3 regions of the Dactylosporangium sp. McL0621 genome follow, and region 1 is predicted to be linked to each of the others. Evidence: riboswitches for the same ligand, from Rfam matches in the RefSeq annotation. Region 1 holds a riboswitch; each other region holds the start of a gene.

The links. A riboswitch is a leader RNA that binds a small molecule or an ion and turns the genes downstream of it on or off. The one in region 1 is predicted to bind S-adenosylmethionine.
Region 2: another riboswitch for S-adenosylmethionine. It lies ahead of ACPPVO_RS20120 (N-acetyltransferase family protein); the one in region 1 lies ahead of thrC (threonine synthase).
Region 3: another riboswitch for S-adenosylmethionine. It lies ahead of ACPPVO_RS03440 (aminotransferase class V-fold PLP-dependent enzyme); the one in region 1 lies ahead of thrC (threonine synthase).

Annotation. Positions count from the first base shown of each region.
Region 1 covers NZ_CP188259.1:601,001-611,319, forward strand. The annotation lists gene ACPPVO_RS02755 (alpha/beta fold hydrolase) at 1-1,782, shown strand, start outside; gene ACPPVO_RS02760 (ABC transporter permease) at 1,779-2,645, shown strand; gene ACPPVO_RS02765 (hypothetical protein) at 2,689-3,171, shown strand; gene ACPPVO_RS02770 (glucosyl-3-phosphoglycerate synthase) at 3,153-4,076, opposite strand; SAM riboswitch class I at 4,173-4,312, shown strand; gene thrC (threonine synthase) at 4,326-5,594, shown strand; gene ACPPVO_RS02780 (GNAT family N-acetyltransferase) at 5,901-6,911, shown strand; gene paaN (phenylacetic acid degradation protein PaaN) at 6,989-8,662, shown strand; gene ACPPVO_RS02790 (cold-shock protein) at 8,941-9,147, shown strand; gene ACPPVO_RS02795 (AfsR/SARP family transcriptional regulator) at 9,302-10,117, opposite strand; gene ACPPVO_RS02800 (nucleotide disphospho-sugar-binding domain-containing protein) at 10,319-10,319, opposite strand, start outside.
Region 2 covers NZ_CP188259.1:4,234,710-4,245,028, forward strand. The annotation lists gene ACPPVO_RS20075 (hypothetical protein) at 1-38, shown strand, start outside; gene ACPPVO_RS20080 (alpha/beta hydrolase family protein) at 292-1,062, opposite strand; gene ACPPVO_RS20085 (Gfo/Idh/MocA family protein) at 1,100-2,032, opposite strand; gene ACPPVO_RS20090 (hypothetical protein) at 2,093-2,287, shown strand; gene ACPPVO_RS20095 (alpha/beta fold hydrolase) at 2,284-3,300, shown strand; gene ACPPVO_RS20100 (methyltransferase family protein) at 3,350-4,057, shown strand; gene ACPPVO_RS20105 (hypothetical protein) at 4,054-4,575, shown strand; gene ACPPVO_RS20110 (class I SAM-dependent methyltransferase) at 4,611-5,450, shown strand; gene ACPPVO_RS20115 (ABC transporter permease) at 5,456-7,966, opposite strand; SAM riboswitch class IV at 8,057-8,172, shown strand; gene ACPPVO_RS20120 (N-acetyltransferase family protein) at 8,193-8,774, shown strand; gene ACPPVO_RS20125 (RrF2 family transcriptional regulator) at 8,867-9,262, opposite strand; gene ACPPVO_RS20130 (sulfate/molybdate ABC transporter ATP-binding protein) at 9,277-10,230, opposite strand; gene ACPPVO_RS20135 (sulfate ABC transporter permease subunit) at 10,230-10,319, opposite strand, start outside.
Region 3 covers NZ_CP188259.1:749,768-760,086, forward strand. The annotation lists gene ACPPVO_RS03425 (AI-2E family transporter) at 1-553, opposite strand, end outside; gene ACPPVO_RS03430 (GroES family chaperonin) at 719-1,036, shown strand; gene ACPPVO_RS03435 (PrsW family intramembrane metalloprotease) at 1,065-2,558, opposite strand; SAM riboswitch class IV at 3,356-3,472, shown strand; gene ACPPVO_RS03440 (aminotransferase class V-fold PLP-dependent enzyme) at 3,495-4,712, shown strand; gene ACPPVO_RS03445 (alanyl-tRNA editing protein) at 5,059-5,796, opposite strand; gene ACPPVO_RS03450 (alpha/beta fold hydrolase) at 5,934-6,824, opposite strand; gene ACPPVO_RS03455 (DUF2516 family protein) at 6,821-7,147, opposite strand; gene ACPPVO_RS03460 (hypothetical protein) at 7,216-7,689, opposite strand; partial or broken gene ACPPVO_RS03465 (helix-turn-helix domain-containing protein) at 7,790-8,135, opposite strand; gene ACPPVO_RS03470 (asparaginase) at 8,216-9,163, opposite strand; gene ACPPVO_RS03475 (3-keto-5-aminohexanoate cleavage protein) at 9,156-9,989, opposite strand; gene ACPPVO_RS03480 (YgfZ/GcvT domain-containing protein) at 10,003-10,319, opposite strand, start outside.

The sequences.
Region 1 (10,319 bases):
CCCCAGTCGGAGGTCGACCGGCTGCGCCTGCTGAGCGGCCAGTGGCTGGACCACTACCTCAAGGGCAACGGCCCGGCGCCCGCGAACAGCTTCACCTACTCCCGCGTCTCCGGCCTCAACGCCCAGGGCCGCGGCCTGGTCACCGCCGCCTCCAAGGTGGACACCTACCCGGGCATCAACAGCGGCGGCACCGCGGTCGACCTGAGCGGGGCCGCCCAGCCGATCGCCAACCCGCCCGACGGCAACCCGGCCGCGATCTCGTCGCTGCCGTTCGCCGGGCTGTCGAGCCTGCTGGGCTCCAGCGGCCTGGCCGACGGCATCTCCCAGGAGATACCCGGCCAGCACGCCGACTTCGTCTCGGCCCCGCTGGGCGCCGCGCTCGACACCGCGGGCGCCCCGCGGGTGCAGATCCGCGTGGCGTCGCCGACCGGCGAGGCGACGCTGTTCGTGAAGCTGTACGACATCCCGGGCAAGGGGGCCCCGACGATCCCGGAGGGGCTGATCGCCCCGATCAGGCTCACGGGGCTGCCGAAGGACATCGCGGATGCGGTACCGATGACCGTCATCCTGCCCGCCGTCGTGCACCGCTTCGAGGCCGGCAGCCGGATCGGCGTCACCGTGGCGACCGCCGACAGCGCCTACTGGTCGCCGTCCGAGCCGGCCGTGTACACCGTCGCGGTCGCCGGGGGGATCACCCTGCCCGCGGTCGCCGGCACGCCGATCGCGAACCCGGACGTCATCTGGCGCTACGTCCTGGCTGCCCTCGTAGCCGCGATCGCCCTGGCGCTCGTCGCCGCCGTGCTGCTGGCCCGCCGCCGGGCCCGGCGCATCGACCGCAGCGTCGCCGCCGAGCACGTGGACACGCCGCTGGTGGTGCGGGGGCTGCGCAAGGAGTACAAGAACTTCGTCGCGGTGGCCAAGGTGGACTTCACCGTCCGGCGCGGGCAGGTGGTCGGGCTGCTGGGGCCGAACGGGGCCGGCAAGACGACCTCGCTGCGGGTCCTGATGGGGCTGACCCGGCCGACGGCCGGCGAGATCCTGGTCTTCGGCCACCGGCTGCTGCCCGGCTCGCCGGTGCTGTCGCGGGTCGGCGCGCTGGTCGAGGGGCCGGGCTTCCTGCCCCACCTGACCGGCAAGCAGAACCTGGAGCTGTACTGGCAGGCCACCGGGCGCCCGGCCGAGGACGCGCACCTCGAGGAGGCGTACGACATCGCGGGGCTCGGCAACGCGGTGCACCGGCGCGTGAAGACGTACAGCCACGGCATGCGCCAGCGCCTCGCGATCGCCCAGGCGATGCTCGGCCTGCCGGAGCTGCTGGTGCTCGACGAGCCGACGGACGGGCTCGACCCGCCGCAGATCGCCGAGATGCGCAAGGTGCTGCGCCGCTACGCCACCGGCGGCCGGGCCGTGCTCGTCTCCAGCCACCTGCTCGCCGAGGTGGAGCAGACCTGTACCGACGTGGTGGTCATGCACCGTGGCGAGGTGGTCGCGGCCGGCCCGGTCGACGACATCGTGGGCGACTCGCCGACGGTGCAGCTGGACGTGTCCGACGTGGACGCGGCCGAGAAGGTCCTCGAGGAGCTGGCCGGGGTGCGCTCGGTGGCCTGGTCCGGCGGGCAGGGCCTGGTCGTCGACATCGACGGCACGCCCCGGGCCGAGGTGGTCGCGGCGCTGGTGCGCGCCGGGGTCGGCATCGACCGGGTCACGCCGCGGCGGCGGCTGGAGGATGCGTTCCTGTCCCTGGTGGGCGGGGACACCAAGGCGAGCGGAGAGCGGGAATGAGTGTCATCGGCGGTGCGGTCGGCTACCGGCCGGGCGCGACCCTCTCGCTGTGGACGGAGATCAAGCGGCAGGGCGCCCGGCGGCGCAACCAGTTCGCGCTGGGCTTCATGGTCCTGCTGCCGCTGATCATCCTGACCGCGTTCCAGCTCGACAGCGGCGGCGGCGATGACAACGGCGGCGGCAACGGCGAGTTCTCCCGCCTCTCCGACCTGGCCACGAGCGGCGGCCCGAACTTCACGCTGTTCACCCTGCTGGTCTCGGCCGGCTTCCTGCTCGTCGTCGTGGTCGCGCTCTTCCACGGCGACACCGTGGCGTCGGAGGCGAGCTGGGGGAGCCTGCGGTACCTGCTGGCGATGCCGGTCCCGCGCTCCCGCCTGCTGGGCATCAAGCTCGCCGTGTCGCTGCTCTACAGCCTGGCCGCGATCCTGATCCTGGTCGCGACGGCGCTGGCCGCGGGGACCCTGCGCTACGGCTGGGCGCCGCTGAGCGCGCCGGTCGGCGGGGAGATCGCGGCCGGGACGAGCGTGGTGCGGCTGCTGGAGATCGTGGCGTACCTCTGCATCACGCTGCTGGTCGTGGCCTCGCTGGCGTTCCTGCTGTCGGTGTCGACCGACGCCCCGCTCGGCGCGGTCGGCGGCGCCGTGCTCCTGCAGATCCTGTCGAACATCCTCGACCAGATCACCGCGCTCGGAAACTTGCGCACGGTCCTGCCGACGCACTACGCCGATGCCTGGCTCGGCCTGCTGTCCAGCCCGATGCAGACCGACGACCTGGTCAAGGGCGCGATCGCGTCCCTGGTCTACGCCACCGTCTTCTTCTCCCTGGCCTGGTGGCGTTTCCTGCGCAAGGACGTCGTCAGCTGACCCGCGTTGGACGGGCCCCTACCGGCGGGTAGGGTGCCCGTCCATGCGGATCTCCGCCTTAGCCGGCGCGTGCGTCCTCGCCGCCGGGCTCGCCGCCCTCGCGGCCGGGCTGTACTACGACCAGGACCACATCTTCCAGTGGACGCACTTCGCCGAGAGCTCGAACCTCACCAAGGGCCCGGTGGAAGCGCAGACCGCGAAGATCTTCACCCTGATCGGCGCGATCGCGAGCGCGTTCGGCGCGACGGTGGCGGCGGGCAGCGCGGCCCTGGCCCGGCTCGGCGGCCGCACGGGCGCCTGGGTCCTGCGGCTGACGTCGGTCCTGCTGCTGGTCCTCATGCTGCTCGTCACGGTGGTCCTCGTGGTGGGCTCCCTGACCGGCGAGGCCCCGGTCGCGATAATCGACACGCCGTGGTGGCTGCTGAGCGCCGAGTGGGGCGCGCTGATCCTGGCGATCCTGGGCGCCGGTACCGCGACGGCCCAGCTGTGGCGCTTCGTCCCCGCGGATCAGGCCGAGGCGGCGTAGCCCGGGACGGTCCGCATCGGGGGGCGGTCCGGATGGGCGACCGGCGTCTCGTGGGGTACCACCGCGGAGTTCCGGCGCTCGAACTGCGTCAGCGTCGGCCAGAGGGCGTGGCTCGGGGAGATGCGGGCGTTGATCGTCTGCAGGATCGTGGCGGCCATGCGGCCCAGGGCGGCCGTGTCCTGGTGGCCGTGGGTGCGCTGGCCCAGGTCGACCTGGGCGACCGCGTCGAGGCCGTGCGCGCGCCAGGCGTCGACGAGCAGGCCCGTCTCCACGCCGTAGCCGGCCGCGAACGGCAGCGACTCGAGCAGGGTCCGCCGGGCCGCGTACTCGCCGGCCAGCGGCTGGACCACGCCCGCGAGCTCCGGGAAGTGCGCGTTGAGCAGCGGGCGGGCGGCCAGTTCGGTCACCCGGCCGCCGCCGGCCGCGGAGACGTCGAGCAGGGGCCGGTCGTAGAACGCCTTCACCATCAGCGTGGCCGGGTCGGCCAGCAGCGGGCCCAGCAGGCCCGTCACGAAGTGCGGGCGGAAGTCGGTGAGGTCGGCGTCGACGTACACCAGGATGTCGCCCTTGGTGACCGCGAGGGCCTTCCACAGCACCTCACCCTTGCCCGGCCGGGAGCCGGTCGCCGGGAGGATGTCGTCGCGGTGGTGCACGGTGGCGCCCGCGGCCGCGGCGACCTCGGCGGTGCGGTCCACCGAGCCGGAGTCGACCACGATCAGCTCGTCGACGATGGGGCCCAGGGAGCGCACCCCGGTGACGATCTCCCCGACCGTCGGCTCCTCGTCGAGGGCGGGCATCACCACGCTGACCCGGGTGTCGCCCTTCGCCGCGAGCACCTCGTCGGCCGGCCAGTCGGACCAGCGGGAGGTGCGCCGCGCGAACCAGTCCGCCGCGATCGGGTGCATGAGTGAACGCTAGCCGCGCCCACCTCGTGAGATGACTCATACCCGGCGGACGGTGGTGCCCCTTACACTCGTGTGAGCACCACATCACAACTCAATACCTCATCCAGAGGGGCAGAGGGATACGGCCCGATGAAGCCCCGGCAACCCCTGCGACGCGCTGCTCGAAGACGAGGCTCGTCGCGGTAGGTGCCAAATCCGTCCCGGCGCACGCCCGTGCGGCCTGGGAAAGATGAGAGGAAGGCCTCCGCCATGACCTCGACGCTCAGCGTCTTCACCGGCTCACCCGCCCGCAACCTCGTCTGCCGCGGATGTGGGGCCACCTTCCCGCTCGCCGCGCAGCACGCGTGTTACGAGTGTTTCGGCCCGCTGGAGGTCGGCTACGACGCCGAGGCGCTGGCCAAGGTGACCCGGGAGCAGATCGAGGCGGGCCCCCAGAACATCTGGCGCTACGCGCCGCTGCTGCCCGTCGGGATCGACCCGGAGAGCCGCGTGACCCTCGACCCGGGCCTCACCCCGCTGGTGCGCGCCGACGGGCTGGGCAAGGAGCTCGGGTTCACCGCGCCGCTGTACGTCAAGGACGACTCGGCCAACCCGACCCACTCGTTCAAGGACCGCGTCGTCTCCGTGGCGCTGACCGCGGCCAAGGCGCTGGGCTTCACGCGGTACTCCTGCGCGTCCACCGGCAACCTCGCCAACAGCGTCGCCGCGCATGCCGCGCGGGCCGGCGTGCCCTCGACCGTGTTCATCCCAGCCGACCTGGAGCCCGGCAAGGTCGTCATGACCGCGGTGTACGGCGGCGAGCTGGTCGCCATCGAGGGCTCCTACGACGAGGTCAACCGCCTGTGCTCGGAGCTCACCGAGACCGACGAGTTCGAGGACACCGCGTTCGTCAACGTGAACGTGCGGCCGTTCTACGCCGAGGGCTCCAAGACCCTCGGGTACGAGGTGGCCGAGCAGCTCGGCTGGCGCATCCCGGCCCAGGTGGTCATCCCGATGGCCAGCGGCGAGCTGCTCACCAAGATCGACAAAGCGTTCACCGAGCTGGTCGAGATCGGGCTCGTCCCGGCGACCGAGTGGAAGGTGTTCGGCGCCCAGTCGGCCGGGTGCAACCCGATCGCCAAGGCGCTGCACGACGGTACCGACGAAATCATCCCGGTCAAGCCGACCGGCATCGCCAAGTCGCTCAACATCGGCGACCCGGCGGCCGGGGTCTATGCGCTGGAGTCCGTGCGGCGCACCGGCGGCTGGATGGAGTACGCCGGCGACGACGAGATCCGCGCCGGCATCCAGCTGCTGGCCCGCACCGCCGGCGTCTTCGCCGAGACGGCCGGCGGGGTCACCGCCGCGGTGCTCAAGAAGCTCGTCGAGTCGGGCCGGCTCGACCCGAACGCGGAGACGGTCATCTTCAACACCGGCGACGGCCTCAAGACCCTCGACGCGGTCGCCGGCCTGGTCGGCCCCACGCACCGGGTCAAGCCGTCGCTCAAGGCGGCCCGTGAGGCCGGCCTCCTCGGATGATTTTTTAACTGGGGCGATCACCGAGCGTTGAACTGCGGAGAGCGCTTCCACGCTCGGACGAGGACCACCTCGTCCGAGCGGGGGAGGCGGTCGATACTGAGCGTGATCGGCGGTGCGCGGATCGTCGGATGGGTGACTTGACGCCCCAGGGCCCGGGGTTCAGGATGCTCGGTGCGGGAGGACGCGTCGCCTCGGACCCCTGGGTCCGCGACCACAACACCGGAGGTGTTGGCGAGCGTCCTCTCGACCAATTTCCGGGCATAAATGGTTTGCCGTGGCCGCTCGCCCGGAGCCACCCTGGCGGGCATGGCCCAATCAACACTCGAGATCGACGAAGTGCGCGCCGACGACCCGGCGGCCGTCGACGCGGTGTTCGAGATCGTCAACGAGTCCGTCCGGGCTGACCTGCCGGACCTGCCGCCGAACTGCCGCTACCAGTACGACATGCAGTGGCTGATACCGCCGCCGCGCGCGGTCCGCCGCCGCTTCCTCGCCCGGCACGGCGACGAGCCGGTCGGCGTCGCCGAGCTCGACCTGCCCCGCCACGACAACCTCGACAAGGCCCACGTCGACGTCCGGGTGCACCCGGCCCACCGCCGCCGGGGCATCGGCCGGGCCCTCTTCGCCCACGCGACCGCCGCCGCCCGCGCCGACGGCCGCACCGGCGTGCTCGGCTTCAGCCCGGTCGCGGCCGGCCCCAGCGGGTTCGCCGAGGCCGCCGGGGTGACCAACCGCCTGCTCGACGCGCGGCGCCGGCTGCTGCTCGCCGACGTCGACGAGGGCACGCTCGACCGGCTGTACGCCGAGGGCGTCGCCAAGTCCGCCGGGTACGCCCTCGTGCACTGGGGCGCCACCCTGCCGGAGGAGTACGTGGAGGACCTCGCCGCGCTGGACAGCTCCTTCCTGGAGGAGACCCCGATGGGCGAGCTGGACTACCAGCCGGAGCGGGTCGACGCCGAGCGGCTCCGCACCCAGCAGGCGGCGTTCGTCGCGTGGGGGGCGCGGCGCTACGAGGCCGGCCTGGTGCACGAGGCGACCGGCCGGCTGGTGGCGTGGACGGCGATCCGGGTCACCCGCACCGTCGGCTGGCACGCCTGGCAGCTGATCACCCTCGTGCACCCCGCGCACCGCGGCCACCGCCTCGGGCTCGTGGCCAAGGTCGCCAACCTGCGGGCGATGCGCGCGGCCGAGCCGGCGGTGACCACGATCGACACCTTCAACGCGGCCGACAACTCCTACATGATCGCCATCAACGAGGCGATGGGCTTCCGCTTCGCCGATCACTGGGCGAACTGGCAGGGTGCGATCGCACCCTGAGATCACCCCGGGGTTGCCCGGCCGCGGGAACTCGTCAGATGGTCGGCGGGCCCGCTCCGCGGTGGCAGGATGGCGCCATGGAGAACTCACACCCCATGTTCGCCAGCCACGCCGACACGCTGGAGCGGGCGCTGACCGCGATCGCCGAGCGTGCGTACTGGTCCAACTACCCCGAGTCGCCCAGCCCCCGCATCTACGGCGAGCACGCGGCCGCCGACGGCGAGGCCGCGTTCCGGGCCTACCTCGGCACCGACTTCCCGCTCAAGGACCAGCCCGGCATCACCGACTGGGTCGCGACCGAGACCTCGCCCTTCGGCATCGCGCTCGACGTGCGCTACCCCCACCTCGACCTCGACACCGCGTTCGCCGCGCTCGCCGAGGGCATGCCCGCGTGGCGCGCGGCCGGCCCCCGGGCCCGTGCCGGCGTCGCCCTGGAGATCCTGGCGCGGCTGCACAAGGCCGCGTTCGAGCTCGCCAACGCCGTGCACGCCACCACCGGCCAGGCCTTCGTCATGGCGTTCCAGGCCGGCGCGCCGCACGCGTTCGACCGGGCGCTCGAGGCGGTCGCCTACGCCTACCGCGAGATGACGCGCACCCCGGCCACCGCCGACTGGCAGAAGCCCGCCGGCAAGGGGCAGACGCTGCACATGGCCAAGACCTTCCATGTCGTACCGCGCGGGGCCGCCCTGGTCGTCGGCTGCAACACGTTCCCGACCTGGAACTCGTACCCGGGCTTCTTCGCGTCGCTGGTCACGGGCAACCCCGTGATCGTCAAGCCGCACCCCCGGGCCGTCCTGCCCCTGGCCATCACCGTGAAGATCGCCCGCGAGACGCTCGCCGACGCCGGCTTCGACCCCAACCTCGTGCTGCTGGCCGCCGAGGCGCCCGGCGAGGGGCTGGCCAAGACGCTGGCCCTGCGCCCCGAGGTGCGCATCATCGACTTCACCGGCTCGACCGAGTTCGGCGACTGGCTGGAGGACAACGCCCGCCAGGCCGTGGTCTACACCGAGAAGGCCGGCGTCAACACCGTGGTGGTCGACTCGACCGACGACTTCGCCGGAATGTGCCGCAACATCGGGTTCTCGTTGGTGTTGTACTCCGGGCAGATGTGCACCACTCCGCAGAACATTCTCGTGCCCGCCGGGGGCATCGCCACGAACGAGGGGCACAAGAGCCTCGACGACGTCGCCCAGGGCATTGCCGGGGCCGTCTCGGCGCTCACCGCCGACCCCGCCAAGGGCGTGGAACTCACCGGCGCAATCGTGAACGAGGGCGTTCTGGAAAGGCTCCAGAAAGCCGCGGCGATCGGCGACGGAGTACTCGAATCCTCAGACGTTTCACACCCCGCTTATGAGTCGGCGACAGTCCGCACTCCGCTCATCCGGAAACTCGGCGCGGGCGATGAGCAAACCTATGGATCGGAGTGGTTCGGGCCCATTTCCTTCGTTGTCGCCACCGATTCCACGGCGGGCAGTTTGCGGATCTTTGCCGACACCGTCGGCAAGAAGGGCGCATTGACCGCTTCGGTGTATTCGACATCGCCGGAGGTCCTCGACTCCATGGAAGAGGCCGCTCTACTTGCTGGTGTGCATCTGTCAGTCAACCTTACGGGTGGCGTCTTCGTGAACCAGTCGGCGGCGTTTTCCGACTTCCACGCCAGCGGCGCCAATCCGGCGGCCAATGCCGCGCTGACCGACGCGGCCTACGTCGCGAGCCGCTTCCGCGTGGTTCAGTCACGCCGTCACGTGTAGCGCCGAAAGTTACCAACACGTAGTCGCCGGGCGATGCTTGACCCGGCAAGGAAAGGTCGCCGAGAAGGCATGCTCGGCGACCTTTTCGTACTGTTTGATTCGTGACCTTGCTGTCCGATTTGGGCCTGTCGGCGGTCGGTTCACTCCTGTACCGTGCGGTTCGGTCGTCGTTCCTTCGTCGGTTCCACCCCCGGACCCGGCGGCTGTGGGTCGGCAGGCCCGGGCTGGTCCCCACAGCCAGCCGGAAGGCAGTAGGACCGAAGTAGAGGAAGTGCACCGTGGCACAGGGCACCGTCAAGTGGTTCAACAGCGAGAAGGGCTACGGGTTCATCGCGGTCGACGGGGGGCAGGACGTGTTCGTCCACTTCTCCGCGATTCAGATGGACGGCTACAAGTCGCTGGAGGACGGACAGCGGGTCGAGTTCGAGATCGCGCAGGGTCAGAAGGGCCCGCAGGCCGAGCAGGTCAAGCTGCTGATGGCCTGACCCGCCACTCCCGTAAAACCCGCCGGGGCACCGTCCTCATTGATGAGGAACGGTGCCCTGAGTCCTTTCTCCGGTGCCCGATTTATTGGCAATCGCGCGCTTCACGACCCCGGGTGGGAATTGCGGACTACGACGGATCTGCGATGATCCGTGGTCACCAGGACGAGGCGGCCTGATAGGCGGGCGTCGCCACCGGGTTCAGGGGGCCCGAATCCCCGGTGAGGATCGCGTGCTGCAGCCGCGTGAGCCAGTCGGCCGGTTCGAGGCCGAGCTCGCGCACCATCGAGGCGCGCAGCCGGCGGAAGAGGTCCAGCGCCTCCGCGCGCCGGCCTGCCGTGTAGAGGGCGACCATGAGCTGGCCGTGGAACCGTTCGTGGGTCGGGTGCTCCGCCACCAGGCCGGTCAGCTCGCTGATCAGCATGGCGTGACGCCCGAGGCGCAGGTTGGCCTCGATCCGCAGCTCGCGCACCCGCAGCACCTGCTCGGCCAGGCGGGCCACGTGGACGCTGAGCAGTGGCCCGGTCTGCACGTCGGCGAGCGCCGGCCCGCGTGAGCGCTCGAGCGCGGCCCGGAACTGCATGGCCGCGATGTGGAACTGGTCGTGCTGCATGGCCTCGATGCCGGCCTCCGAGAGCCGCTCGAAGTCGTGCAGGTCGAGCTGGCCGTGCCCGAGCCGGAACTGATATCCGACCGGCGCGGTGAGCAGGACGTTCTTGCCCGAAGGGCGGGTGCCGTCGGCCGCCGCGGCGTCGAGCATGCGCCGGATGCGCAGGACGTAGGTCTGCAGCGTGTTCACCGCGCTCGCCGGCGGCTCGTCGTCCCAGAGCTCGCGGATGAGCTCGGAGATCTTGACCGGGCGGTTGCCCTGCAGCAACAGTGCCGCCAGGACCTTGCGTTGCTTAGCGGCCCGTGGTGTCAGGTCTTTCCCGTTGTGCTCGACCTCCAGAGGGCCCAGGACGCGAAAATGCACGAAAACTCCCCGTGGTTGGTGCGCGTTCAACAATGTCACGAAATTGACATTTCTCTATCGTAGGCCGAGATTACACCTCCGTGGGTCTTTATGCGGGTCCGGCGGCCCTGGGGATGTATCGCCTGGTCAGGGTACTTCCGCCAAGTTGCGTACTACGAATTTGCATTGCAAGACATTGCCGTGCGTATATTCTTTGAAACCT
Region 2 (10,319 bases), 3.6 Mb from region 1:
GCACGATGCGCGTCCGCCCGGCGATAGCGCTGACCTGATATCGCGCGCACAGCCGCGATCGCAACCGTGCAAAGTCGCGGCAGCCAGGGCAGCGTCCCGGCGGCCGTGACGACGGCCAGCGCCATCGGGTCCCGGGTCAACGTCAACGTCAACGCCAGCAGCGGCAGCGCGGCATGCGTCACCCCGTCGCCGAGCGAGGACACCGTCTGCGCCGTCCACAGCCGCCCGAACCCGGCCGGCAGCTTCCGGACGTCGGAGGTCATTCGGGGTCAAGGGGCTTCCCTAAGGGGGTCAGGCGATGGTGCGCAGGAAGTCGTCGACGGCCCGCGTCGCCTCGGCCGTGCCCTCGGCGGTGATGGTGAGCAGGCCCGTGCCGTGCAGGCTGCCCGGGACCAGGACGAGCTTGCGGCGCTCGCCCGGGGTGGCGTCGTACATGGACCGGGCCGCCGTCGCGAACGCGCTGTCGCCCGTGGCCGCCACGTACAGGACCGGGGCGGTCAGCTTCGGTACCGCCGCCCGCGCGCTCTCGCCCGCGTAGTCGCCCGGGCCCGACAGGCTGATCACGGCGGCCGGCGGCGGGTCGAGGCGGGCCGCGGCGATCAGGGTCGCCGTCGCGCCGCGGGAGGCGCCGGCCAGGACCACGCGGCCGCTGCCGGCGGTGCGGGCGAAGGCCACGGCGGCGGTGACGTCGTCGGAGCCGTGGCCGGTGTCGGCGCGGGGCGAGCGGCCCTCGCCGTTGAAGTCGAAGGCGAGCACGCGGTACCCGGCCGCCGCCTTGCCCTTCGCCCACGCCAGCCAGGAGCAGCCGGTGGCGCTGGCCTGCGGGGCGAGCACGAGCGTCACGTCGCCGGTGCCGAGCAGGTACCCGGCCAGGAACGTGCCGTGGCCGCTGGGGAAGGCCACCTGTTTGTCGTCGAGCCCGGGGTCGCCGCACAGGCCGGGGGTCGGGGCCGGCGAACGCGGGGTCGGCGCGGCGGAGGCGGGCGGTCCGGCGGGCGCGGGCGCGGGGGCGGCGCAGGCGGCGAGGAGCAGCACGCCGCACAGTGCGGTCACGAGTCGCATACCGTGTAGGACCGCTGAGAAGGCGCCGCGGTTTCGCCTAGAGCCTGACCGTCTCCGGTTCGCCGGTGCCGGCGGCGGAGCGGTACCACGCCTCGACCGCCGCGACCGCGTGCCGGCCCTCCTGCGGGGTCGCCGTCGGGTCGCCGCGCAGGATGGCCTCGTACTGGCGGCGGAAGGATGCGGTGTACTCCGCGTCGCCGTCGACGTCCAGCACCCGGCGGGCGCCGACGCTCACGCCGCCGGGGTCGATGGTCAGGGTGCCGCGCTCGCAGACGATCGTGGTCTCGTGGAAGAACGCGGGCGAGTCCACGAGCGTGAGGTGGGCGCGGCGGCCGTTGTCGAGGTACACGGTGGCGGCCGCGCTCGTCTCGACCGTCCAGCCGGACGGGGTCGCGACCGTCCCGGCGACCGCGTGCGGCCGGCCGCCGAGCAGCCAGCTCGCCCGGTCGATGCTGTGCACGCCGACGAGCATCGCGATCCCGCCGCCGGCCCGGGCGGGGTCCGCGAACCAGGCCGGGCGGTCGGCGCGGGCGTAGTCGGTGGAGCGGCGTTCGAGGTACAACAGCGGCATCCCGAGGTTGTCGAGCTCCTCGCGGGCGGCCCGCACCTGCGCGAAGAACCGCCCCTGCTGCCCGACCCGCAGGCGCTCCCCGGCCGCCGCGATCATTCGGTCGCACGCCGCGGCCGTGACCGCCATCGGCTTCTCGACCAGCACCTGCCGCCCGGCCGCGGCGGCGCGGACCGTCAGCGCCTCGTGGTCGGCGTGCGGTACCGCGAGCACGACCAGATCCGCGGCGGCGAGCACGTCGTCGAACGCGGTCACGGCGCGGGCCGCGTACCGCCCGGCCAGCCGCGCGGCCCGGTCCGGGTCCCGGTCGGCCACGACGGTGAGCGTGAGCCCGTCCACCCCGGCCGCGGCCGCCGCATGGCGCCACGCCACCTCGCCCGCCCCGACGATTCCCAGCCTCATGATCGAACTGTACTCGGGCAAAAGTTCGACGAGAGTCGTTGTGCCGTCCATCATGGGGGGATGAGCGCGCAGCCGAAACGCCTGCCGGGCCAGTCCAACGCCGACTACGAGCGCAGCGGTGCCGACCCGAACGCGCAGTTCCTCGGCGTCCAGTCGCTGCAGGGCGGCGGCGACCCGTCCTGGGTGGGCCGCCTGTACAACGCGATCGCGGATCTCATCGCCAAGCGCCGGAAAAAGGGCACAATGCCGGGATGAGCCAGCGGATCGCGATGGCGGCCCCGGCCGCCGGGGGGCAGGTCGCCTACGCGGTGACCGGGTCCGGGCCGCCGCTGGTGTACGTCTCCGGCTGGCTCGGCCACCTGGAGCGCGGCTGGGCGCTCCCCGCCGAGCGGGCCTTCTACGAGGCGCTCGCCGACGGCCGGAAGCTCATCCGGTACGACAAGCCCGGCACCGGGCTCTCCCCGCCGCGGGAGGGCGCGGGGGAGTACACCCTGGAGCACGAGCTCGACGCCCTCCGCGCGGTCGTCGCCGCCGCCGGGGTCGAGCGGTTCGATCTGATGGGCATCTCGCTCGGCGCGCCCGTCGCGGCCGCCTGGGCCGCGCTGGAGCCCGGCTCGGTGCGGCGGCTCGTGCTGTACGGCGGCTGGGCCCGCGGTGCCGACATCGCCTCGCCCGAGATCCGGGGGCACGTGCTCGGCCTAGTCCGCCAGCACTGGGGGCTCGGCTCCGACCTGCTCACCGACGTCTTCGCGCCCGACGCCGACGCCGTGACCCGGGCCGCGTTCGCCCGCTACCAGCGCGAGGCCGCCGACGCGGACACGGCGCACGCGATGCTCGGGCTCGCGTACCGCATCGACGTTCTGGATCTTCTCCCGCGCATCGGCGCGCCGGCGCTCGTCGTGCACCGGCTCCGGGACCGGGCCGCGCCCGTCGAGCAGGGGCGGCGGCTCGCCGGCGGTATCGCGCACGCGCGGTTCGAGGCGGTCGCGGGGCGCTCGCACCTGCCGTACATCGGTGACACCCGGCCGGTGACCAGCCTGATCCGCCAGTTCCTGGGGCTGCCGGGGCGGCACCGGGGCGCCGGGCCGACGCTCACCGCGCGGCAGCGGGAGGTGGCCGCGCTCATCGCCGCGGGGTCCACGAACCGGGAGATCGGCGAGCGCCTCGGCATCACCGAACGCTCGGCCGAGGCCCACGTCGAGCGGATCCGGGCGCGGATGGGCTTCCGGTCGCGGGCGCAGATCGCCGCCTGGTGGGCCGCGAACTGAGGTATTTCCCCGCCTGTTCCGGGCGGGCGGCCCGGGCACGATCGGGGGCATGCGCCTCGTCATCGCCGGATACGCCGTCATCGCGTACGCCGGCTTCCTGCTCAGCTCCGCCTGGGCCGTCGTGTTCCTCGCGGGCGGCATGGACGGGCCCGCCACCCGACCGGCCGGCGCCGCCCTCGCGATCGACGGGGCGCTGCTGCTCGCGTTCGCCGTCCAGCACACGGTCATGGCCCGCGCCTGGTTCAAGCGGCTCATCCCGGCGCCGGTCGAGCGCAGCACCTACGTCCTGGCCGCCGGGTTGATGCTGTTCGCGGTGTTCGGCTGGTGGCAGCCGGCGCCCGCGACGATCTGGCGGGTGGGCGGGCCGTGGTCGGCCGCGATCTGGGCCCTGTTCGCAGCGGCGTGGATACTCGTCGTCTGGGCCACGTTCGCGGTCGACCACGCCGACTTCCTGGGTTTGAAGCAGGCTTATGTGTACCTTCGCCGGCGCGCCTACCGCGAGCCGCCGTTCACGGGCCGCGGCCTGTACGCGCTGGTCCGCCACCCGATGATGCTGGGCCTGTTCATCACGTTCTGGGCCACGCCGCACATGAGCGCCGGGCACCTCGTCTTCGCCGTCGCCTCCAGCGGGTACATCGCGGTCGGCATCCGCTTCGAGGAGCGGGACCTGCGCGCCCGGTACGGCCGCGAGTACGAGCGCTACGCGGGCCGGGTTCCGGAGGTGACCTCGCGCGATGGTGCCATCATCGGTCCATGACGATCCGCCGGATGGATCTGCTGCCGTTCCTCGTGGGCGGCGGCGTCATCCTGATCTTCCCCATCGCCGTCGCCGCGAACCAGCCGTCGCCGTGGCTGCCCGTCGGCCTGCTCGGCTGCGCGGCGGCCCTGGTGGTCGTCTTCGCCTACCTCGACGGGCCGGCCGTGACCTTCACCGTCGACCCGGCACGGGTGGTGGTGGGCAACACGTTCGTGCGGTACGAGGTGCCGCGGTCCCGGATCACCGGGTTCGCCACGGCCGAGTACCTGTCGCTGCGGATGGTCCTCGACGACGGCCGGAAGATCAGCGTGCGCGTCTGGGAGCCGGCGATGCTGTCCGTCAGCTCGATCCGGCCGGGTACCGCGGACGCCCGGATGCGCCCGGTCGTCGAGCTGGTCGAGCGGACCCCGGCCGGGCCCGGCCCGGGCGGCCCGGTGCTGCGCCGGCCGCGGGTCGGCAACATCCTGCTGGCGACGGCGCCGGTGGCCGCGGCGCTCGTGCTCATCGCAGTTAGCTGACAGCGCCGCAGGATCGCAGAGAGGAGGCTGGGGCGATGGTGCATGCAACCGATGGCGACCCGGCGTACGCATTGGCGCGGACTCAGGAGGAGTACGCGCGCCTCGGCCGGCAGGCGGTCTTCCTGCACGGCACCACCGAACGCCTCTTCCGCGCGGCCGGGCTCGCCCCCGGCATGCGGGTGCTCGACGTCGGCAGCGGCAGCGGCGACGTGGCGCTGCTCGCCGCGGAGCTCGTGGGCCCAGAGGGCGAGGTGGTCGGCGTGGACGTCGACCCCGCCGTCCTGCGGGTCGCCTGCGGCCGCGCCGAGTCGCTGGGGCTGGCCAACGTCCGTTTCGTCGAGGGTGACGTGCGCGGCGCCGAGCTCGACGGCCCCTTCGACGCCGCCGTCGGCCGGCTCGTGCTCATGTACCGCGCCGACCCCGCCGAGGCCCTGCGCCACGTCGCCGAGCGCGTCCGCCCGGGCGGCGTGATCGCCTTCCAGGAGATCGACCTCGACCCGGACATCCCGGCCCGCTCGCTGCCGGCGGACCTGCTCTGGAACGACATCGGCCACCTCGCGATCGAGACGTTCCGCCGCGCCGGCATGCAGACGCGCATGGGCCCGCAGCTCTTCGCCGCGTACGTCGCCGCGGGCCTGCCGGAGCCGGCCATGCTGCACGAGGCCCTCGTGGGCGGCGGCGAGCACTACGGCGGGTACGCGTGGCTCGCCGGCATCACGCGCGGCCTCGCCCCGATGATGGCCAAGCTGGACGTCGCCGACCCGGAGCGGCTCGACCTCGACACCCTGGCCGACCGCCTCCGCGCCGACGCCGTCGCCCGCGGCGCCGTGCTGTGGACCCCGGCGTTCGTCGGGGCGTACGCGACCAGGCCGTAGCCGGCTCACTCAACCGCGATCGCGCGCAGCACGTGCATCCGGGCCGCCCGGATCGCGGGCGGGATCGAGCCGAGCACGCCCGCCGCCACCGCCAGCCCCAGGAAGGCCGCCATCTGCCCCCACGGCAGCGTCAGCGCGGTGACGCCCTGCTGCCGCAGGGCCCGCACCATGGCCGCGCCGAGGCCCGCGCCGACGGCGACGCCCAGCACGGCGCCGAAGACGGAGATCGCCATCGCCTCGATGGAGATCATCCGGGTGGTCTGGGCGCGGTGCAGGCCGATCGCCCGGAGCAGCCCGAGCTCCCGCGTGCGCTCCAGCACCGACAGGGCGACGGTGTTCACGATGCCCAGCACCGCGATGAGGACGGCCAGGGCGAGCAGGATCTGGGTCAGCGTGAGCAGGCGGCCCGCCTTCGCGTTGCGCTGCCCGACGTACTCGTGGCGGTCGGCGACGCCGATCTCCGGGCTCGACGCCAGCAGGCCGGTCAGGGCGGCCTTCGCCGCGGCGACGTCGGCGCCCGGGCGCAGGTCGACGAAGGCCTTGCCGGGCAGCGGGTTGCGCAGCTGCGCGCCGGCCGCGGCGGGCAGCAGCCAGCCGTTGAGCAGGTCGGTGTCGGCGTAGATCCCGGCCAGCGTGAACCGCCGTTCGGGGCCGCGGGGCAGCCGGACGGTGATCCGGTCGCCGACGTGCGGGCCGGCCGCGGTGACGTTGCGCTCGTCCACGATGACCTGGTCGTCGCCGAGCGGGCCGATGGTGCCCGCGGCCGGGGTGAGGCTGAGCATGTCGCGCAGCGCGGGCAGGTCGGTGACCGCCTCGACGTACGCGGGCTGCCCGCCGATCAGCGCCGTCCCCTCGTACAGGCCGGTGACCGCCCGCACCTGGGGCAGCCGCGCGGCCTGGGCCAGCACCGCCGGGTCGAAGCCCGCCCGGCCGCTGCCGTTGGTGTCCCCGGCGACGACGAACTCGGCCTTGACCTGGTCGTCGACGAGGTACCCGACGCTGCTCATCGCCGAGGCGAAGACCGTCGAGACGCCGCTGACGAGCGCGACCGCGACCATGAGCGCCGCGGCCGTGATCGCGGTGCGGCGCGGGTTGCGCCCGGCGTTGAGCAGCCCCAGGCGGGCCGGGACCGACCGGGCGAAGCCGCGCCGCAGCAGCCCGATGACCGGCCGGGCCGCGATCGGCGTCAGCAGGGCCGCGCCGGCGAAGGCCAGCAGCACCCCGCCGACGATGGCGGCGGCCGGCCCGTCACCGGCGCGGCCGGCGAGGCCGAGGCCGAGCAGCGCCGTGCCGGCGGTCAGCACCACCGCGCCGGCGACGCTCAGCCGGGTCAGCGGCCGGTCGGGTACGGCCACCTCACGCAGCACGGCCAGGGGCGGTACCCGGGTCGCGCGCAGCGCCGGGATCAGGGCGGCGACGACGGTGACGGTGAGGCCCACGCCGAACGCGGCGACCACGGCGTCGGCCGGCACCGCCACGCCGGTCACGTCGAGGCCCGAGCCGGCGGTACCGCGGAAGTGAACGGCGCCGAACGCCAGCAGAGCGCCGGCCGCGATCCCGGCGCCGAGCCCCACGGCCGAGCTGACGAGCCCGACGACGCCGGCCTCGGCCAGCACCGAACCGACGATCTGGCCCCGGCTCGCGCCGAGCGAGCGCAGCAGGGCCAGCTCCCGGGTGCGCTGGGCCACGAGGATCGCGAACGTGTTGAGGATCAGGAACGAGCCGACGAACAGCGCCACCCCGGCGAAGCCCAGCAGGATGTCGTTGTACAGGCCGAGCGACGACGCGAACGCGGCGGCGGCCACACGGCCGAGCTGACGGCCCGTCCGGACCGGGTAGCCGGGGCCGAGGACGGCCGCGACCCGGTCGCGCAGCACGTCGGGCGGCACGCCGGCGGCGGCGGTGAGCGAGACCGACGAGAACGCGCCGGGCTCGCCGAGCATCAGCCGCTGCGCGGCGGCGTCGGTGAAGGCGACCGTCGGCTGCCCCGTGACCGGCTCGAAGACGCCGACCACGGTGAACGTGCGGCGGGGCTGGAGGGTCAGGACGCCGACCCGGTCGCCGACCCCGACCCCGGCCCGCCGGGCGAGGTCCGCGTCGACGGCGATCTCATCGTCCGCGCCCGGCCCGCGCCCGGAGCGCAGGGCGGCCAGCCCGGCCTGGAAGGACCAGTTCACCCCGAGCCGGGGCCGGTCGGGCGAGGCGACGACCTTGCCGTCCGCGCCGATCAGGCGGGCGCCGTCGGCGGACACGACACCCGTCGCGCTCGCCACGCCGGGCACCGCCGCGAGCCGGTCGACCATCGCGGCGTCGAGCGCGACCGAGCCGGCCGGCGGCGCGACCGAGACGTCGGTGCGGGCGTACGCGCGCACGGAGCGTTCCTCGTAGGAGTGCCCGAGGGTGTCGGTGAGCACGAGCGCGCCGGACACGAACATGACGCCGAGCACCACGGCCACGCCGGACAGCGTGAGCCGGCGCCGGCGGGTCAGCAGGCCCTTGAGAGCGGTGCGTACCATCGCCGATCATCCTGTCCGCGGTGATCGGGTCCCGGCACCGGGGAAACCCCCGAGCCCGGACCGGGGAACGGGTGATAGGTTCCCGGCGACGGTCATGAGTGTCAGCGTTCAGCCCCGGCTTGCTGGCCGGCAACCCTCCGTTCGCGGGCGGGGTGCCCCGGGTGAGGACCGGGCTCGGCGCATCCCGTGCCGGGCAAGCCGCGACGGTTCGAGGGGTGTCCGACCCATGATTGCTGTCCAGTTCCGGTCCGCCGACGTGCGCGACGCCGGCCGCGTCGCCGAGCTGCACGCCGACAGCTGGCGCCGGCACTACCGCGGCGCCTACTCCGACGCGTTCCTCGACGGTGACGTGGTCGCCGACCGGCGGACCGTGTGGTCGGCGAGGCTCGCCGCGCCCGCCGGGACGGCGACGGTGCTCGCCGAGCGCGACGGGCGGCTCGTCGGCTTCGTGCACGTCGTGCTCGGCGACCATCCGCGGTGGGGCAGCCTCGTGGACAACCTGCACGTCGCGCACGAGGCCCGCCGCGGCGGGATCGGCTCGCAGCTGCTGGCCCGCGGCGCCCGGGCGGTCAAGAGCGGCGGCGTGTACCTGTGGGTGCTGCGGCAGAACACCGCGGCCCGGGCGTTCTACTCCGCGTGCGGGGCGCGCTGCGTCGAGGAGGCGCCGGTGTCCGCGCCCGGCGGCGACCCGGCCCGGCTCAACGGCAACCCGGTGAAGCTCCGCCTGGCCTGGCCCGACGCGTCGGCGCTGCTGGACCCGGTCACCGGGCTCAGTCGCCGCTCGGATCGTCGAGCGGGCGCCCGATGAGCCAGTGGTGCCCGAACGGGTCGGCGATGCGCCCCTGCCGCAGCCCGTACGGCTGATCGCGCACCGGCGTCAGCGTGGCCATGCCCCGGAATCTACGCCGACGTGTTGATGAGGTCGGCCAGGGTGACCGCGTCGAGGTAGTCCAGCCGCACGCGGTTCGCGCGGTCCCACAGGTGGTGCAGGCGCTCGATCGCGCGGTCCGGCGGCAGGTCATGGCCCGCCGGGGGGTCCTGGCCGGGCCCGTCCAGCCGGCGGACGATCTCGCCGAGGGTCAGGGTCGCGGCCGGGTGCGCCAGCGCGTAGCCGCCGCCCGTGCCGCGCTGGACCTGCACCAGGTCCGCGCGGCGCAGGTCGGCCAGCAGGTCGTAGAGGTAGCCGGGCGGGATGTCCTGGGCGTCGGCGACGTCCTGGGCCTTCACCGTCTGCGGGGCGGCGCCGGCCAGGGCGACCAGGGCCCGGATCGAGTACTCGATGCGTTTGGGCAGCATGCGAACGGACGACGTCACACGGCGGCCAAGGTCCGGGCCTCGGCGGATGGGCTGAAGTACACGGTGTCGCCGGGTTTGACGTCGATCGCCTTCGCGCCGGCGCGGGTCAGCTGGGCCCACACGTCGCGGTCGCCGGCCCGGGCCTCGATGCGGACCTCGAAGCCGAGCGAGACCACGCGGGTGACGGTGGCCGCGGTACCGCCGGGGTCGCGGGACAGCGCCACGTCGTGCGGGCGGACCAGCTTGCCGTCGAGGTGCGTGACGGGGCCGAGGAAGCTCATCACGAACGGGTTGGCCGGGTTCTCGTAGATCTCGCCCGGGGTGCCGACCTGCTGCACGACGCCGTCGGCGAGGACGACGATCGAGTCGGACACGTCCATCGCCTCCTCCTGGTCGTGGGTGACGAAGACGGTGGTGACGTGGACCTCGTCGTGCAGGCGGCGCAGCCAGGTGCGCAGCTCCTTGCGAACCTGGGCGTCGAGGGCGCCGAACGGCTCGTCGAGCAGCAGCACCTCCGGCTCGGGCGCGAGGGCGCGGGCGAGGGCCATGCGCTGGCGCTGGCCGCCGGAGAGCTGGGCCGGGTAGCGGTCGGCGAACTGGTCGAGGTGGACGAGCTCGAGCAGCTCCATGACGCGCTTGCGGATGTCGGCCTTCGGGCGGCGGCGGACCTCGAGGCCGAAGGCGACGTTGCGGTACACCGTCATGTGCTTGAACGCGGCATAGTGCTGGAACACGAAGCCGACGTTGCGCCGCTGCGGGGTCAGGCCGGTCGCGTCGACCGCGTTGATGAGCACCGAGCCCGTGTCGGGGCGCTCCAGGCCGGCGATGACGCGCAACAGGGTCGACTTGCCGCCGCCGCTCGGGCCGAGCAGCGCGGTCAGGGAGCCGGAGGCGATGTCGACGGAGATGTCGCGCAGGACCGGGGTCTTGCCGAACGACTTGTTCACGTCGCGGACTTCGATGGCCATCAGGCGTTCTCTTTCGGCCGCAGGAGCTTGGTGATGAGCAGGATCGCGATGGCGATGATGGCCAGGGCGGTCGCGGTGGTGAACGCCGC
Region 3 (10,319 bases), 150 kb from region 1:
AGGTGGCGTCGAGCTGGCGGCCGCTGAGGTGCAGCGGGCCGGTGGTCAGCCACTCCTGGATCTGTGACACGCCGGCCGACGCCTTCTCGGCCAGCGCCGGGAAGCCCGCCACGAACTCGCTCACCACCAGGGTGAGGACGCCCGCGACCGCGCCCAGGCCCATGATCAGCACGAGGAACGCGGCAAGCGACGGCGGCAGCTTGACCCGGCGGCGCAGGACGCCCATCACCGGGGCGAGCAGGGCCGAGAGCAGCAGCGCGATGCTCAGCGGGATCAGCACCGTCTTGAGCCGGCCGACGAGCCAGAGCAGCACGGCCGCGGCCGCGATCAGGATCAACAGGCGCCAGGACCAGGCGGTGGCGATGCGCAGGCCGTGCGGTACCTCCGCGTCGTCCCGGCTCGTCGTCGTCGCGTGGTCGAGCGGGCGGGCGGGCGGGGCCGGCTCCGGCTCGGGCTCCTCGACCGCCGCCAGTTCGCGCTCGGCCTGCACCTCCGCCAGGCGCTGGAGATAGGCCCGCCGCAGATTGGCGCGTACCTTGTCGAACCGGCCCACGGACTACCTCCCCGATTGCACCCTGACGTTGCTGTACCCGACGGCGACTCCCCACGGTAGACCGGGTCGCGCGGCGTTCGCACGCACCGAAGCGGTAGCGTCGCAAGCGTGACAGCACAACCCGCCGCTGGTTACCAGGGGTCCACCGAAGATCCACCCACGTCCGTGGATGCCCTGCCGATCCGGCTCCTGCACGACCGGGTGCTCGTCCGGCTGGAGGGTGCCGAGGGTGAGCGGCGGCACATCTCCGGCATCGTGATCCCGGCGACGGCCTCGGTCGGCAAGCGGCTGTCGTGGGCGACCGCGGTCGGGGTCGGGCCGAACGTGCGCTCGATCGTCTCCGGCGACCGCGTGCTCTTCGACGGCGAGGACCGCTCCGAAGTCGAGCTGCAGGGCCGCGACTACGTGCTGCTGCGCGAGCGCGACGTGCACGCGGTCGCGGCCCGGCGCGTCGAGCCGGACTCGACGGGCCTCTACCTCTAGTTACCGGTAATAGGGCGCCTACCTCTAGTTACCGGTAATAGGGCGCCGCGAAGACCGGTGGGGGCGGCGGGGCCAGTGAGATCGGCACGGGTACCACCGGAGTCGCCGGGGCGTCGAGGACGCGCACGATGCCGTCGGGGAAGGTGATGTGGTACCGCGAACCGTCCCACACCGCCCGCGGCGACTGCGGGTCGCGGCCGACGAACACCTGGCGGTACGCGTCGAGCGCGGTGAGTAGCTGCCGCTCCTCGGCCAGGGCCTCCATGCGCCGCTTCGGCTCCTTGTCCAGCCCCCGGTGCAGCCCGTCGCGCAGCAGCGCCAGCCGCGTCGCGTCGAACTGGAACGCCCGCATCGCCTTGGCCCCGGCGTCGCCGGCCACCCGCTTGGCCCAGCGGCGCGCGGAGAGCCGGCGCCCGAGCGTGCCGAGCGCGGCGATCTCGGGCGGGGAGAACCACCCGGCCCGGGCGTACTCGCCCAGCACCCGCTCGGTCAGCCGGCCCTCGTTGGCGCGCAGCCAGAGCGCGAAGCCGACCATGCACAGGAAGATCGGCATCATCACGGCGAAGTAGCCGTACAGCAGGACCCAGGCGCTGGTCGACGCGGTGACCGACATGAGGTTCCACGAGCCGTGCAGCATCATCGCGACCAGCAGGCCGGCGAGCGGGGCGAGGAAGCGCACCGCCCGGGCCGAGGAGCGCGAGGCGAAGCCCAGGCCGATGCCGGTCATCGAGGTGAACAGCGGGTGGGCGAACCCGGTCATGAGGATCCGCACGATGAAGATGCCGACCAGCGCCGCGGCCCCGGTCACGGGCCCGGACTTGTCGGCGGTCTCGCCGTAGCCCTTGAAGCCCAGGTACAGGATGTTCTCGACCATCGCGAACCCGGTCGCCGACAGCCCACAGTAGACGATTCCGTCGATGATGCCGGAGAACGCGCGGGGGCGGCGCCAGAACAGCAGCACCGGCCCGAGCGCCTTCATGCTCTCCTCGATCAGCGGCGCGACGAGCACGGCGACGAGCGCGTCGGACAGCCCCGCCTTGTCGGCGAAGTAGGAGCCCGCGGTGTTGACGACCAGCGCTACGCCGGTCGCCACGCAGGCGCCCCAGCCGAAGACGAAGACGAGATACTTGACCGGCTCGGGCTCGTACCGATCCAGCCAAAGGAAGCAGGAGACCAGCACCGGCACCGGGATCACCGCGGAGCCCACGCCGACGACCAGCGCTGTCCAGCCGCCGTTGAAGCCGAAGAACGCGAGCACGGCGACGCCGCAGGCCGCGATGAACCCCATGACGCCGATCAGCGTCCAGAGCCGGCGGCGGTCGGAGCGCTTGGGGGGCGGGGCGGCGGCCAGGGCCAGCGCGGCGGTCGGGTACTCCGTGCGGCCGGTCTGCGGCTCGGCCGCCTCGGTCACGTTGGGCACGGCGGACGAGGGCATCATCGGCGGGCCGGACGGCTGGCCGGCCGCGACCTGGGGCGTCATCGGGCGGCCCCACTCGGAGCCGGGCGGCGCGCTCGGCTGCACCGCCGCGGGCTGGCCCCACTGGGGCTGCTGGTCGGGGCGGCCCCAGGCGGCGGGCGGCTGCGCGGACGCGGGCGGCTGACCCGGGTGGCCCCACGGCGGCGGTCCCGAGGCCGGCTCCTGCCCGGGCGGTTGCGCAGCGGCGGGCGGTTGCGGTTGTGCAGCAGGTGGTTGCGCAGCCGGCGGTTGCGCAGCCGGCGGTTGCGCGGACGCGGGCGGTTGTCCAGGGTGGCCCCACGCGGGCGGGCCAGAGGCGGGCTCCTGTGCAGGCGGCTGCGGCGGTTGGCCCCACGCCGGCGAGCCCGGGGCGGGCGGCTGCACGGGTGGCGGCCCTGACGCGGGCGGCTGGCCCGGCGGGCCCCAGGCGGGTGGCGGCCCTGACGCGGGCGGTTGGCCCGGCTGGCCCCAGGCGGGTGGCGGCCCTGACGCGGGCGGTTGGCCCGGCTGGCCCCATGCCGGCGGCGGCCCCGAAGCGGGCGGCTGGCCCGGGTGACCCCACGCGGCCGGCGGGCCCCATGCGGCCGGCGGCCCCGACGCGGGTGGCTGCCCCGGCTCGTTCCACGCCGGCGGTCCCGAGGCGGGCTGGGCGGCGGGTGGTCCCGAGGCGGGCTGGGCGGCGGGCGGGGCCGACGCGGGCGAACCCCAGTCGGAGGGCGTCGACGCAGCGCCCGGCGCGGTCCAGGGGGCCGCGCCCGAGGTCGGGGCGGCCGGCGGCCCCGACGCGGGCTCGGGCGAGGACGGCGTCCCATTCGGCGGGAGTTCGCTCATGGGGCAACTTTATCCGCGGTACCGTCGGGACAGGTCATGAGTGCCAGCGCACAGCCCCGGCTTGCTGGCCGGCAACCCTCGCGTTCGCGGCGGGGTGCCCCGGGTGATGACACGGTCCGGCACGCGGTGTGTCCGGGCAAGCGCGAGCGGAGGGGTCTACCCGTGTCCGAAATTCTCACGCCCGGCGAGGTCAAGCTGTCCGACGGCCGGTCCGTCGACTTCGCCAACCTCGACATCGCCGCGACCGCGCCGTGCCTTCGGGTCGTCGCGGACACAGTCGCCGAACTGCTGCCCTACTACGGCAGCGTCCACCGCGGCGCGGGCGCGCTGTCCGAGCGGTGCACGCGCGAGTACGAGCAGGCGCGCGAGACCGTCGCCGATGTCCTCGGCCACGGGCCCGGCGACACGGTGATCTTCACGCGCAACACCACGGACGCGTTCAACCTGCTCGCGCGGGCGGTCCCGGCGGACACCACGGTCGTCACGTTCGACGCCGAGCACCACGCCAACCTCCTGCCCTGGCGCGACACGATCCGGCTGGCGGCGCCCCGGTCGCCGGAGGAGGCCGTCGAGGCGCTGGACTCGTGTCTGTACCGCCGGCAGAACCCCAACGCCCTCGTCAGCGTCACCGCGGCGAGCAACGTGACCGGCGAGGTGTGGCCGGTGGAGCGGCTGGCCGAGGTCGCGCACCGCCACGGTGCCCGCATCGCCGTCGACGCCGCCCAGCTGGCCCCGCACGCGCCCGGGCGGCTCGCCGGCCTCGGCGCGGACTACATCGCGTTCTCGGGGCACAAGCTCTACGCGCCGTTCGGGGCGGGCGTCCTCGCCGGGCGGGCGGACTGGCTGGACGCGGCCGAACCGTACCTGGCCGGCGGCGGCGCCAGCGCCCACGTCGCCGACGACGGCACGACACGCTGGGCCACCGGTCCGGCGCGCCACGAGGCCGGCACCCCGAACCTCATCGGCGCGGTCGCGCTCGCCACCGCGCTGCGCACCCTGCACCACCGCGACCTCGCGGCGACCGAGCAGGCGCTGCTGCACCGGCTGCGTACCGGCCTGGCCGCGCTGCCGCACGTGGAGGAGCTGCGCCTCTTCCCGGCCGCCGCGGAGCGGGTCGGCATCGTCTCCTTCACCGTGCCCGGCCGCGACCCGGGCGAGCTCGCCACGACCCTCGGCCGCGACCACGGCATCGGGGTGCGCGCGGGCCTGTTCTGCGCGCACCCGCTGACCCGCCGCCTGCTGTCCGAGGCCACGACCCGGCTCACGGGTACACCCGAAACAACCGGGGCGGCCGGGTGCGAGCCGGGCGCCGACCAGGCGATCCGGGCCAGCTTCGGGATCGGCACCACCGAGGGGCACATCGACCGCCTGCTGGCCGCGCTCCGATAATCCGGCATATACGAAATATCCGATAAGTCGCGGCGCGAAGCGCCCGACTTATCGGCGACCGGGCGCAAGCGTCAGACCTTTGGCCGCGCGCGGAGTGCGGTCGGACGTGCGCAGGGGAAGGCGCGGCCTGGCGTTGTATGTGCGAGGTGCGGCCTGGCGTTGCGCAGGCGAAGGCGCGGTCCGGCGTTGCGTGTGCGACGGCGCGGCCTGGCGTTGCGTGTGCGATGGCGCGGCCTGGCGTTGCGCAGGCGAAGGCGCGGTCCGGCGTTGCGCGTGCGACGGCGCGGCCTGGCGTTGCGCCCGGAGTCGGCTTCGGAGTGGGTGCGACAGCGCCCGGCGGTCGGGGTCAGTCGGAGAGGCGTACGCGGACTCGGCGGTTGGCCTTGCCCTTGCTCTCCACCTTCACGACCTGCAGGCGGCCGATCTGCGCCGTCGACGCGACATGCGTGCCCCCGTCCGCCTGGGTGTCCAGGCCGATGATGTCGACGATGCGGATCTCCTGCTCCTCGGCCGGGATCAGGTTCGACTGGGTGCGGATGATGTCGGGCAGGGCCAGGGCCTCCTCGCGCCCGAGCACCTTCGTCACCACCTTGCGGTCGGCGATCACCTCGGCGTTCACCAGCTCCTCGAGGCGCGCCTTGAAGTCCGGCGGTACCTCCGGCAGGTTGAAGTCCATGCGCGCCTCGGCCGGCTCCATCGAGCCGCCCGTCACCAGGGCGCCGAAGTCGCGGAACACGACCCCGCACAGCACGTGCAGGCCCGAGTGGGTGCGCATGAGCTTGGTGCGCCGGTCGTCCTCGACCGCGCCGGTCACCTCGGTGTCCACCGGGGGGAGCGGGTCGCCCTCGACGGGCAGGAGGTACAGGTCGTCGGCCTTGCGCGTGCCGGCGATCCGTGTCTGGACGCCCTGCCAGAGCAGGACGCCGTGGTCCGGGGGCTGGCCGCCCCCGCCCGGGTAGAACGCCGAACGGTCCAGCACGATCCCGTCCTCGGCCGACGCGTGCAGGACCTTGGCGGTCCATTCGCGCAGCGTCGGGTCGGCGAGGTCGAGCCGGTACGTGCGGCCGTGATGTGTGACACCCATGAAAACCGACTATATGCGGCGGGTCGGCCCCGCCCAGCACCACGAAGTAGTCATGCAATACAGAATCTGTCGGGGGCCGTTCTGATACGCGTCACCGGCTCGGCCGTTCGGTCACTCCTGGTGGGCCGATCGAGGGGTCAGGCGTTCAGGAAGTCCGAGATCCGGCTGCGCAGGTCGGCGCGCTGGGTCCACAGGATGCCGGGGCGGTCGTAGATGTGCAGGTCGGCCTTTGGCAAGGCGGCGGCGAGCTGCTCGGCGACGACGGACGGGTGCAGGTCGTCGCCGCGGCAGCCGATCACCAGGCACCGGGCGCTCACCGCGGCCAGGCCGGCGCGGTCGTCGAGGGCGGCCTGCTCGGGCAGGCCGGCCAGGCCAGCGGCGAGGCCGTCGCGCATGAGCTGGTCGAGCCGCTGGCGCAGGAACGCCCAGACCGGCGGGGAGTTGCGCAGCTGGGCCGGGACCTCCTGGGCGATCACGTCGGCCACGGCGGCGGCGTCGCCGACCTCGATCGCGCTCAGCAGGGCGGTCAGCCGCTCGTGGGCGGCGGCCGGGCGGGGGGTGTCGAGCACGGCGGGCAGGAAGAACACGACCCGCTCGAAGCGGCCGGGGTTGTCCGCGAGGAGCCGGGTCAGCGCCCCGGCGCCCAGGCTCACGCCGAGGGCCCGGGTGGCGCCGGCGAGGTCGGCGATCGCGCGCAGGTCGCGGGCCAGGTCGAGGTAGGTCCACGTGCCCCCGGGCGCCGCCGACTGCCCGTGGCCGCGGAACTGGAAGAACACCTTGCGGCCCCGCACGGCGCTGCCCAGCGGGCGGGTCTCGGCGATCCCGCTGCCGAGGCCGTGCGCGAACACCGTCACCGGGTCGCCCTCGCCGGTCACCAGCTGCTCCAGCTCGACGCCGTGCGGCGTGGCGATCAGCTCGGTGGGCGGGGCGGGGAGGGTGGGGCGGCCGGTCTGCGGGCCCCGGGTCACGGGCGGCCGGAACCGGTCGGGGCGCCCGTCCGGCGGGGGCGGCCAGCGGAAGTCCATCACCAGGAGCCGTGGCCGTCGACCGCGTCGCGCAGAGCGGGGCGGATGTCGAGCAGGTACACCGCGAAGATCCCGGCCGCGATGAGCGAGAAGATGCCGAGGTAGCCCAGCTGGAGGTTGGGCGAGATCGCGGTGAGCAGCTCGCCGCCGCCGATCAGGGCCAGCCAGATCGACTTCGACATGGTGCCGATCGCCGGGAAGGCGTCGGTGCGTTGCACCACGCAGTGCAGGAAGGCGGCGGCCCCGAGCACCAGGCAGAAGATCCACACCGTGATGGAAATGTAGTTCTCGACCTGGGCGTAGAAGATCGGGACGGCACTCACCATGCAACGAGCTTAAGCCGAAGCCCTCCGGCCCGTGTACGACGGTGCCGGAGGGCTTCGCAGAATCGGTGTTACTTCTTCGGGGCGGCCTTCTTCGCCGCGGTCTTCTTGGCCGCGGCCGTGGCCGCAGTGGCGGGAGTGGCCGGCGCGGCGGGCTCCTCGACCGTGGTGACCTCGGCGGTCACGGCCTTGTGGGCCGGCTCGAGCTCGACCCGGGCCTCGGCGGTGCGGGCGGTGCTGACGACCTTCTCGCCGCGGGCGACGAGCTCGGTGTAGACGGCCAGGGCCCGGTCCTGCGCGATCTGGGCGCCCTGCTGGGCGTTGGCCAGCAGGTTCGCGGCGTTGCGGCGCGCGGCGCCCCGCAGCCGGTCGAGGTTGGTGTCGGCGACGGCCGGACGCAGCTCCTCGACCCGGGCGCGCAGCTGGGCGACCTGCTCCGGCAGCTTGCGCAGCTGCTGGTAGGCGAGGTCACCGGCGCCCGCGGCGGCGTAGAGCGGCGTGGGGATCTTGCGCGTGGTGCTCTTCGTGGTGGTTTCGGTGGTCACTGCGACTCCTCGTGGGAACGTGTCGGCTCGGCGTCGGGCGCTTCGTGCGTCGCGCCAGGCTGTTCGGCGCCATCGGTACCCCGGACGGCTTCGTCGGCCGGGGCCGGGTTGTTCCGCGCGTTCTCCCGGCGGAACGTTTCGTAGATCTGGGTGAGCGACTGCTTCTGGGCCACGGTGAGATCACTGTCCGCGGCGATCGCGGCCAGCACGTCGTGCCCCTCGCGCTCGAGCAGCCCGGCCCGCAGGTACATCAGCGGGGTCGAAACCCGCAGTGCCCCGGCGAGCTGAGCCAGGACCTCGGCGCTGGGTTTCCGCAGGCCGCGTTCGATCTGGCTCAGGTACGGGTTGCTCACTCCGGCCTGCTCAGCGAGCTGCCGGAGCGAGATGCGCGCGTTGCGGCGCAGGTCACGGATGAACCCACCCAGGTCGCGCGGCTCTTCGGTCACGCTTACCGACGGTAGCGCGGGGTGCTAGCTGTTGCAAGCAAAACGCTAGCTCCCGTTAGCGTGAACCCGGTCACCGCCGCTCACCACACCGAGCGAACCACGCCCACCTCGCGGCCGCCGCCGAAAACCGGAACCTGGCCCGGGAGGTTCACCCCGAGGCGCGCGAACCCCGCCGCGAGCACCGGCAGCCGCGCCCGCATCCCGCCGTCGTCGATCTTGAGTGCGACCGCGCCGACGCCGGGCAGCGCGGCCGCCGCGACCCCCTCGGCGCCGCCCTTGAGCAGCAGCCCCGGCACCGCGCGCATCAGGCGCGTATCGTCCTCGCCCGGGTCGTCGCCGGAGACCAGCAGCGGGTACCGCCGCATCGCATCGGCCACCGCACGCTCCCCGCTGCCCTCGGGCGCGCTCACCAGCCGCAGGAACGCCCCGGCCAGCCCGCGCAGCGAGAACGCGTACACCGGCGCGCCGCAGCCGTCGACCCCGGTCGCCCGGATCGGCTCCCCGGCCAGCTCCTCGACGGTGGCGGCCAGGCGCTGCTGGAGCGGGTGGGCCGGGTCCAGGTAGGTCTCGAGGGGCCAGTCGTTGGCCTTGGCGGTGCGCAGCATCCCGGCGTGCTTGCCCGAGCAGTTCATGAAGACCCGCTCGCGGCGGTGCCCGGCCCGGACCACGGCGTCGCGGGCGTCCTCGGCGAGGGGGTAGTCCGGCGGGCACCGGAGGTCGTCCGCCGTGATGCCCGACTTGTCGAGGATCTCCCGTACGCCGGAGATGTGCGCGTCCTGCCCGCGGTGGCTCGCCGCGACCAGCGCGAGATCCGGGCCGGCGAGGTCGAGCCCCGCGCGCAGCATCCCGACCGCCTGCAGCGGCTTCACCGAGGAGCGCGGGAACACCGCGCCGAGCACGTCGCCGGCCCAGGCCGCGACCTCCCTGTGGGCGTCGAGCACGACGACGGACCCGTGGTGGCGGCTCTCCACGAACTCGCTGCGCACGACCTCGGCGAGCAGCTCCCCGCCCGCGTAAAGGTCAGACACGGTCGATCCCCAGCGTGGTGCGGGCCTCGGCGGCGCTCATCGGGGGCCGCTGGGCGAGCCGGGCGAACCCGCTCGCCCGGGCCACGAGCTGGGCGTTGCTCTCCACCGGCCGGCCCTTGGCGTAGGTGACCGTGTCCTCCATCCCGACGCGCAGGTGCCCGCCCGCGGCGAGCGAGGCCAGCAGCACCGGCAGGGAGGAGCGGCCGATGCCGGTCGCCGAGAACGTGGTGCCCGCGGGCAGGTCCCGCAGCGCGGCCTCGCAGGCGGCGAGCGCGGCGACGGTGCCGGGCATTCCGCCGGGTACCCCCATCACGAGGTCGACGTGCACATGGCCGCCGGCGGGCAGGCCGTGCTTGTCCAGCAGCCGCGCGAGGGTGGCGAGCTGGCCGAGGTCGAAGATCTCGTACTCGGGGACGATGCCCCGCTCCTGCATCCGGGTGTGCAGCTCGACGACGAACGCCCAGCGGTTGAGGAACACGTCGTCGCCGAAGTTGACGGTGCCCATGGTGCAGGAGGCCATGTCGGGCCGGGCGTCGAGCACCCGCAGGCGGTCGGCCTCGGGGTCGGTCACCGCGCCGCCGGTGGACAGCTGCACGACGAGGCCGGTCGCCTCGCGCAGCGCGGCCACGGCGTCCTTGAGCCGGCCGAGGTCCAGCGTCGGCTCCGCGTCGTCGTCGCGGAGGTGGACGTGGATCACGCTCGCCCCGACCGCCTCGCAGTCCCGTGCCGTCGTCACCAGTTCGTCCAGCGTCACGGGCAGCGCCGGCACGTCCGTTTTGCGGGTCTCCGCACCGGTCGGGGCCACCGTGATCAACGTCGTCGTCATCACGACGATGAGGTTACGGCTCCGGGTCGATGCGGGCCGCGGAAGGCCCCACACGCAGGGCGGAGTCGGGGGTCAGGTTCTGCTTCACCACGGCCAGGGCGATCATCCCCAGCTCGTGGTGGCGCACCGCCGTGCCCACGAAGCCGACGGGCCGTTCGCCGCCCTCCAGCAGCACCGGCGTGTGCCGGGCCGGGAGCTCGTCGGTGGTGATCCCGTCCAGGTGCAGCAGCGCCAGCTTGCGCGGCGGCCGGCCCAGGTGGTGCACGCGGGCGATCGTCTCCTGGCCGCGGTAGCAGCCCTTCTCCAGGTGCACGGCCGGCCCGGTCCAGC